4 regions of the Alcanivorax sp. P2S70 genome follow, and region 4 is predicted to be linked to each of the others. Evidence: predicted binding sites of a transcription regulator. Region 4 holds the regulator's gene; each other region holds the start of a gene.
The links. Region 4 encodes PhoB, which activates phosphate uptake and scavenging genes when phosphate is short. Its sites were predicted from a motif close to TGTCATANNNNTGTCANA; they were not measured.
Positions count from the first base shown of each region.

Region 1: Q672_RS22985 (choice-of-anchor I family protein) is a predicted target of PhoB. The motif match lies at 1,077-1,094, and genes of this name have one in related genera.
Region 2: Q672_RS19245 (CDGSH iron-sulfur domain-containing protein) is a predicted target of PhoB. The motif match lies at 767-784, and genes of this name have one in related genera.
Region 3: Q672_RS22740 (TIGR00153 family protein) is a predicted target of PhoB. The motif match lies at 1,186-1,203, and genes of this name have one in related genera.

Region 1 is NZ_AXBZ01000013.1:27,576-29,777, reverse strand. Features, by position in the region: gene Q672_RS22990 (flavin-containing monooxygenase) at 1-906, shown strand, start outside; gene Q672_RS22985 (choice-of-anchor I family protein) at 1,165-2,202, shown strand, end outside.
Region 2 is NZ_AXBZ01000003.1:221,212-223,413, forward strand. Features, by position in the region: gene Q672_RS19240 (GNAT family N-acetyltransferase) at 1-714, opposite strand, end outside; gene Q672_RS19245 (CDGSH iron-sulfur domain-containing protein) at 931-1,179, shown strand; gene Q672_RS19250 (hypothetical protein) at 1,179-2,021, shown strand; gene ppc (phosphoenolpyruvate carboxylase) at 2,062-2,202, opposite strand, start outside.
Region 3 is NZ_AXBZ01000012.1:95,289-97,490, forward strand. Features, by position in the region: gene Q672_RS22735 (inorganic phosphate transporter) at 1-412, opposite strand, end outside; gene Q672_RS22740 (TIGR00153 family protein) at 423-1,103, opposite strand; gene Q672_RS22745 (GspE/PulE family protein) at 1,402-2,202, shown strand, end outside.
Region 4 is NZ_AXBZ01000034.1:405,406-407,607, reverse strand. Features, by position in the region: gene ubiA (4-hydroxybenzoate octaprenyltransferase) at 1-389, shown strand, start outside; gene phoB (phosphate regulon transcriptional regulator PhoB) at 656-1,360, shown strand; gene phoR (phosphate regulon sensor histidine kinase PhoR) at 1,432-2,202, shown strand, end outside.

The DNA.
Region 1 (2,202 bases), on a different contig from region 4:
CAGATCATTCCCGAGTTGGTCAAGGTTGCCAAACACGTGAAGGTGTTCCAGCGGACGCCGGGTTGGGTGATGCCACGGCCTGACTTTTCCACGCCGGAATGGAACAAGCTGTTGTTCCGCAAGGTGCCAGCCAGTCAGCAGGCCATGCGTGAACTGCTGTATTGGAGTCATGAAAGCATGGCCCTGGCGGTGATCTGGAATTCGCCGCTGACGCGAATCGCGGAGCGCATTGGCAAGTGGCATCTTCGCCGTCAGGTAAAAGACCGCTGGTTGCGTCGTCAGTTGACCCCGGATTTCACCATCGGTTGCAAACGGGTACTGGTTTCCAACGATTACTACCCGGCTTTGCAGAAAGATAATGCGAAACTGATTACCTGGCCTATTGCCCGAATCAGCGAAGAGGGTATTCGGACAGTAGAAGGCATTGAACATCAGGTGGATTGCATCGTGTTTGCCACAGGCTTTGATGTGAGCCACTCCGGCACGCCGTTCCCGGTGCTGGGACGGGGTGGCCGCGTCATGGGCGATGACTGGAAAGGTGGCGCCCAGGCCTATAAGAGCATCAATGTGTCCGGCTATCCGAATCTGTTCCTGACCTTCGGTCCCAATTCGGGTCCGGGCCATAACTCTGCACTGGTGTATATGGAGTCGCAGCTGGAATATGCCCTGAAAGGCATCCGCAAGATTGTTGGAGAAGACCTGAAGATGCTGGATGTGAGAGAAGACGCCCAGCAGCGTTTCAATAAGAGCATCCAGAAGCGGTTGGCGAAAACCAACTGGAATTCCGGCTGCAAGAGCTGGTATCTCACCGAAGATGGTTTCAATGCCACCATGTATCCGGGCTTTGCGACCCAGTACGCGACCCAGATGTCGGAATTCAAAGAAGAAGACTATCAAACCGCCTGATGGGAATCGGGTAGGGAGTGGTGTACTCCCGTGGTTGTTCCGGTGAACGCGGGCCTTTGGCCCGCGTTTTTTTATGGTGGATTGTGGGTTGGGGCAACCGGACTTTTTCTTCTCTTTCGCGATGCCCTTGCATATTGCCCGACGTGGCGTACCGAGCTGAGCCAAAAAACTGTCACACGGATGTCGTTCAACCTTAACCCCTGATCGGTAAAACGCAGTGTTCACCATTGCGTACCAATACAACCGAAGGGGATACCGATGAAATCCTGGCATTATTTGGGGGCTGTCACGCTGGCAGCGATGCTGGCTGCCTGTGGCGGCGATGACAACAACGAAACTGATAGTGCTAACGAAACCGGTGATTCGGTGGCAGAGGTAACGCCAGCTTCCATCAAGCTGGCGTTGTCGGGGCGTTATCAGGCGGGCAGTTTTGATGCTTCGGCAGCTGAAATTCCCGCTTATGATGCCGCGAGCCAGCGGTTGTTTGTGGTTAACGCTGAAGCGGGCGAACTGGACGTGCTGGACATGAGTGTCCCTTCCGCGCCGGAAAAAGTGGGCAGTATCAATGTGTCTGCCATCGCTGCCGGTGCTGAGGTGAACAGCGTGGCGGTAAAAAATGGGCTGGTGGCGGTTGCGATCGAAGCAGACCCCAAAACCGATAACGGTTTCGTAGCCATTTACCAGGCTGATGATTTGACCTTGCTGGACAGCATTGAAGTCGGCCCCCAGCCGGACATGATTACCTTTACGCCGGATGGCATGACAGTGCTAACCGCCAACGAAGGTGAGCCCAACGATGATTACAGCGTGGACCCGGAAGGCTCCATCAGCATTATCAACGCGACAGATACGGGCTCTTTGACGGTGAGCCACGCTGACTTTTCCGGCTTCACTGCCGCCGATCTGCGTGACGCCGGGGTGCGTATTTATGGACCGGGTGCGTCTGCTGCCCAGGATCTGGAGCCGGAGTACATTGCCGTTTCTGCCGATGGGGCAACCGCATGGGTCACGCTGCAGGAAAACAATGCGCTGGCCAAACTCGACATCGTCACGGCCACCGTCACTGACATTCTTCCTCTGGGAGAGATCGACCGCAGCCAGGCCGGCAAGGGTATTGATGCCAGCGATGATGATGAAGTGATTGATATCAAGACCTGGGGCGGTGTTGTGGGGCTTTACCAGCCGGATGCGATCCATGCTTACAGCGCCAATGGCAGCACCTACCTGGTGACCGCCAACGAAGGGGATGCCCGTGCCTGGGGTGAGGATAACGATGCCTACTGGGGGGAAGAGGCC
Region 2 (2,202 bases), on a different contig from region 4:
CATATAGGCTTTAAGTAGCGGCGGCATTTTGGCATTGGTTTCCGTGCTGTCACCGGGCAATTTGTGCAACCGTAAATGGGGAATCACACGGTGCTGGCCAGCGCTCAGGTGCTTCTCGTTAATCCGCTGCTGTACCCCGGCCACGTTGTACCCTTCGCTCAGCGCGATACTGGCACAGCCGAGCAGGTAACGGACATCATTCTCGATCATGTACTGGGCCAGCCGGGCCCACAGCACGGTGATCACGGCTCCGCTGCGATGCTCAGGATGAATACAGGTGCGGCCGATCTCGGCCAGGCGCCCCTCCAGATGCCGCAACATGGACAGATCAAATTCGCCGCTGGAGTAAAAACCGCCCGTCCGGTTCAGGCGGTCCCCTGGCAGCACCCGGGTGTAGCCAACGATCTCAGCATTGCGGGTATCTTTTACCACCAGATGCAGGCAATGCTTGTCATAGCGGTCCCGGTCCAGACCAAACGGGGCACTGAAACTGGCCCCATACTCCTGAGAGAAAATACGGTAGCGCATGCGCTGCACTTTAAGAATTTCTCGGCGAGAGCGCGTAAAGTAGGCCACAAAGCGGCTCTGGTTTTCCGCCTCATTCAACTCACGGGGGAAACGCAGAATATCCGCTGTCGCGGCAAACGGTTTAACCAGGGCTCCCTTGAGTTGGGGGCTCAGTGCTTTGATCTTTCCTGCGGCTTGCGCAAGCATGGCGTACTCCACTGGCAGTTTCGGCCAGTGTCACCAACCCCGGTGGCAACGCAGTGACATTAGCGTGACATTTCCAAGACAAGGGGAAAGGCAACTAACAGTGAATCGCTGCGCGGAAAGCCCATGGCAATGCCGCAACGCATCGGGGCCGCGTTCACGGTTGGGTGAGAACAGGCCTTCCGGGTGTGTGCACCAGGGATGACGAGGGAATAAAGGATGAAAAAAGCGGTGATTGCAGCGCGGTTACCCTTTCCCATGGAAGTGAAAAAAGGGGAAACCGTGCAGTGGTGTGCCTGCGGGTTGAGCCAGAGCCAGCCCTGGTGTGATGGCAGCCACCGGGGCACCGACTTTGTCCCGGTGACCTTCACTGCCCGCCGCAATCAGATCGTATTCTTCTGCGGTTGCAAGCACAGCAAGCGCGGGGAAATCTGTGATGGCAGTCATGCCCGGCTGGAGCGGTCCTGATGCGCCTCGGCTGGCTCCTGCTGCTGGTGCTGTGCGCCCCTCTGGCGGCAGACCCGGTACCCCTGCCCCTTGCAGTGCCTGCGGATGTCTACCGGGATTATGAATGCTGGCTGGGGAAACGCACGCTTGCCACCATCTCTGATTATCGCGGTCCCTGTTTACGGCGCGATGTGGTGGAGGTGGCCCTGTTTCAACAGGCCCTGATCGCCGCCGGTTATGCCCACGCCCCGCAATGGGAAATCATCAACAGTTACCAACGGACCTTGCTTGAGCTGTCCCACGGCAAACTTCCCGCGGCGGCCACCAGCCTCTGGCTGAAGGATATCGAAGCGACACCCGGACTCACAGCCAGCCGCGCCGTGCTTCCCGTCGGCAGCAATCTGGCACAGCTGTATGGTCGCGAACCGGTGGCCGGCATCCCCCCCCTCACCCGCCTCCAGCAGTTGTCAGAGTTTCGGATCGTCAGTTCCAGCCAATGGGACACCGACTGGCAGCTGCTTAAGACATTACCCCATGCCGAGTTGCTGGAAGCCAATCACTGGAAAACTATGGTCCGTTGGGTGAACCATGGTCGCGCAGACCTGTTATTGGCCCCCCCACTGCAACACGACCGCCAGCATTTGACGGTCGATGCCATCAGGCTCGCCCCCGTGCCGGGCGGCATGCTATGCCTGCCGGGGAGCCGCCATTTTGCCATCTCGCAACAGTGGCCTGAGGCAGAAAAATTGCGACAAGCGCTGGATCGCGGGCTATCGATTCTGGAAAAGGAAGGCCGCCTTCAGCAGGCCTACCAGCAAGCCGGTCTGATGATGAAAACCCCCACCCTGAACGCCTGCGACTAGCAAACACCGGGCAGGCTGCTGGCCGGCTTTGCCAGATCCACTACCCGGTGTTACGCAACCCGGCAGCAATACCGGCAATGGTGACCATCAAGGCACTTTCCAGGGTTTCATCACCGTCCTGCTCCCGCAAACGGGCCATGAGTTCGGCCTGCAGCAAATGCAGCGGGTCGGTGTAGGGATC
Region 3 (2,202 bases), on a different contig from region 4:
GTACGGCGTCCATGCCCAGGCCCACGGCAGCAAAGCCGACAATGGCGCCGACGATGGAGTGGGTGGTCGAGACCGGCCAGCCGAACCAGGAGGCCACCATCAACCAGATGCCGGCAGCCAGCAGCGCAGACATCATGCCGTAGACCAGGTATTGCGGGGCGTGGGAGAAAGTTTCGGCGTCGATGATGCCTTTGCGGATGGTGGCAGTCACTTCGCCCCCGGCCAGGTAGGCCCCCGCAAATTCAAAGATGATGGCGATGATCACCGCTTGTTTGATGGTAAGGGCCTTGGCTCCCACCGAGGTACCCATGGCGTTGGCTACGTCGTTGGCGCCGACGCCCCAGGCCATCAGAAAGCCGAACGCGCCGGCCAGTAACAACATCAGGTAGGTATGCTCGAGCATCCACTCCATAAGAACTCTCCTAGCGTGCGACCAACATCTGCAGGCGGCCGCCCACTTTCTGGGCGCGATCGGCGAGATCGCCTACCCATTCGATGATCTTGTAGAGGAAGATGACATCCACCGGGGGCAGTTCGCTTTCCAGCTTGAACAGGGTGGCACGGATGGTGATCTGCTGCTCGTCGTTGGCACGCTCCAGGCGGTCCAGCTCTTCGATCAGGTCTTCCACCAGTTTGATTTCCCGTCCGCTGAAACCGGTTTCCACCAGCTCATCCAGCTCGTTGATGGCCTTTTGGGCCTGGGCAGAGGTGTCGATGGCACCTTGCACATAGCTGAGCATGGCGTCGGCCAGCGTGGCGGGGATGGACATTTCCCGGCCCAGCATCAGCCCGGAAATGTCCTTGGCCTTGTTGGCGACCTTGTCCTGTACGCTGATCAGCTCGAGCAGATCGGTACGGGGCACAGGCAGGAACAGGCTTTTGGGCAGGTTGAGGCGAAACTCTTTCTTCAGCTCGTCGGCTTCGTTCTCCAGCTCGGCAATGCGCTTTCGCAGGGTGCGAGCCTGATCCCAATCGCTCCGGGTCACGGCGGTAAAGAAGTCCGCAAGCGTACAGGCGCATTGGTGAACGGTATCGTAGTGTTGCTGAAGGGGCTTGATGGGCGAGCGGCCAAACAGGCCGGCGATGGAGCTTCCAAAGGACATAGGCGCCTCGGGTCCAGGTTAGGGTCGTCAAAGTATCCCATGCCGCAGGCCAATCAGCTAAGGCCACGGCTGACAGGCAGTGCGTCACACAGCTGTCATGAATTTGGTCGCGAGTATAGAGAAAGTGGGCGGGGCTGTCAGGGGGTCAATGTTACAGTTACAGTACCCAGAGGTTTCCTAATAATGATAAAGGGTGAGGTTTGGTCAATCCTGCCCTGTAGAGACTCGGAGAGTATTTGTGAACGCCACTGCCAAACCTGCGGTACCGGATGGATTGCTGATTGATGTGCGTTGGCTGATGCGCGAGCTGCTGGATGAAGGACGTGTCAGCCAGGAGGACTTCAATGTTATTTCCACCACGCCGCGGGAGAAGAAGGAGCTGAACTGGCACCCGATCCAGGTGTTGGCCAAGTACCGGTTGACCGATCGAGGTGATACCCACCAGCTGCTGGATGTGGACTTTCTTACCGACTGGTTGGGCGAGCGTGCCAACATGAAGGTGTACCACATCGACCCGCTGAAAGTGCAGGTGGATCAGGTAACCAACGTGATGAGCTATGCCTTTGCCGAGCGCCACGGCATCGTCGCGGTGGAGGTGCACCGGGACAGGGTGGTGGTGGCCTGCGACCAGCCTTTCCTGCAGGACTGGAAAGGGCACCTGCAGCAGGTACTGCGCGACCGGGAGCTGGAGGTGGTGCTGGCCAACCCGGAGCAGCTGCGCCGCTATCGTATCGAGTTCTACAATCTCAGCCGTTCCATCGCCGGTGCCACGGGTAATACCGGTCAGGAGATGTCCGGGATTACCAACTTCGAGCAGCTGCTGGAAGTGGGGAAGGGACACCACGATGCGGACGACCAGCACATCGTCAATATCGTGGACTGGATTCTCCAGTATGCGTTTTCCCAGCGCGCCAGTGATATCCATCTGGAACCGCGTCGCGAGACCGGCAAGATGCGTTTCCGCATTGATGGGGTGTTGCACGACGTCTATGAACTGCCGGCGGCCATCATGGCGGCGGTGACCAGTCGTCTGAAGATTCTCAGTCGTCTTAATGTGGCGGAAAAACGCAAGCCCCAGGATGGTCGCCTGAAGACCAAG
Region 4 (2,202 bases):
CAGAAACCGGCGAGGTCCCGGAAATCGCCTGGCTGCTGTACGTGGCCAATGTGGTGTGGACGGTCGCCTATGACACCCAGTACGCCATGTGTGACCGTGAAGACGACCTGAAACTGGGCATAAAGAGCACCGCTATCCTGTTTGGCGACGCCGATCGGTTAATGATCGGTGTCCTTCAGGGGCTAACCCTGCTGGGGCTGATCATGGTCGGCCACCGCCTTGGGTTCAGCTGGCCCTGGTATGCAGGCCTGGCAGGGATGGCCGTGACCTTCCTCTACCAGCACAGCCTGATCCGCTATCGCGAACGCTGGCCCAGTTTTCATGCCTTCCTGAACAATCACTGGAGCGGGGCGTGTGTGTTTGCGGGGTTGTATTTCCAGTACTTTTGAGTTGAAAGTTTAACGCTCAAAGTGGAAAAGGCGGGAGGCAGGTTTTGTCGTTCCGGCTCTCTGTACCCGCGCCATTACCTGCGAGCGCGGGCACGGCTATGCAAAACCTGCTGGCTTGGGCCGCGTTTCAATTTTGAACTTTCAACTCATCACTCCCTCTCCCGCTTGCAATTCCCCCGCATCCGGCTCAACTTGTCATACGCATGTCATAAAAGAGCAATCTAATAGGGCACCAACAAAAGACTGACAGGCGAAGGAAGGAAGCCATGTCCCGTAACCGAATTTTGATTGTTGATGACGAGCCGGCTATCCGTGAGATGGTCGCTGTCGCCTTGGAACTGGCGGACTTTGATGTACTGGAAGCTGAAAATGCCCAGCGCGGCCACGAGATCATCGTCGACGAACGGCCAGACCTGGTACTGCTGGACTGGATGCTGCCCTCCGTGACCGGCATTGAGCTGGCCCGTCGCCTTAAGCGTGATGAGACCACCAATGAAGTGCCGATCATCATGCTTACCGCCAAAAGCGAAGAAGATAACAAGATCCAGGGCCTGGATGTGGGTGCTGACGACTACATCACCAAACCGTTTTCCACCCGCGAACTGATTTCCCGGATCAAGGCGGTACTGCGCCGCTCTTCCAGCGCTGCCGCCGAAAAAGCTATCGAAGTGGAAGGGCTATGCCTGGACCCGGTCAGCCACCGTATCAGCGCTAACGACGAGCCGGTGGATATGGGGCCAACCGAATATCGCCTGCTGGAATTCTTCATGAGCCATCAGGAGCGAGCCTACTCCCGCACCCAGTTGCTGGATCAGGTGTGGGGCGCCAATGTGTATGTGGAAGACCGCACCATCGACGTCCACATCCGCCGTTTGCGCAAGGCTCTCGCACCCTACGGCTTTGACCGTTTTATCCAGACGGTGCGAGGTACGGGCTATCGCTTTTCGATCAAGGCCGCCAAGGCGAGCTGAAGCCAATAATGTGTTAGGGTTCATGACCTCGGTATAACTCCAGTCTGACCCCACAAGGGCAACACACGATCATGAAAGCCAGCCTGGCCAAAGAAGTTAATCGAATCGCCGGCCTGATCGCCCTGGCCGCCTTGACCGCTCTCGCAGTCGGTCACATCTGGCCATTGCTGGTAGGCCTGGTGGGCTACATTTTCTGGAGTACCCGGCAGCTGTTCTCCCTCTACAGCTGGCTGGTCCGTGATGATCATACCGAACCGCCAGACAGCATCGGTCTGTGGGGCGAGTTCTATACCCGGCTGGAACACTTGTTTCAGAAAGAACGGCGTGCGCAGGAAAACCTGCAAAGCATCATCCACCGCGCCCAGCAATCCGTAAACGCTCTGGAAGAGGTGGTCATCCTGATTGACCAGCACGGCTATCTGGAATACTGGAACGCCGCCGCAGAGCGCTATATGGGCTTCAACCCCAGCCAGGACCTGGGGCAACCGCTCACCAACCTGGTGCGCCACCCCGGATTTACCGAATACCTTCATCGCGCCGATTTTCGCGAACCCCTGGAAATTCCCTCTCCGGTGAATGACAACCGCATCCTGCAATTCAGGGTGACGGAGTTCGGCGTTGGCGAGCAACTGCTGATGGCCCGTGATGTCACCCGGATTCATCACCTCGAACAAATGCGCAAAGACTTTGTAGCCAATGTCAGCCACGAGTTGAAAACCCCTTTAACAGTACTCAAAGGCTACCTTGAAACGCTGCTGGATACCGTGCCTGAAGAACAGCCTCGTCTGCGGCGTGCACTGACTCAAATGGAAAGCCAGTCTGACCGCATGGAAGCGCTGGTC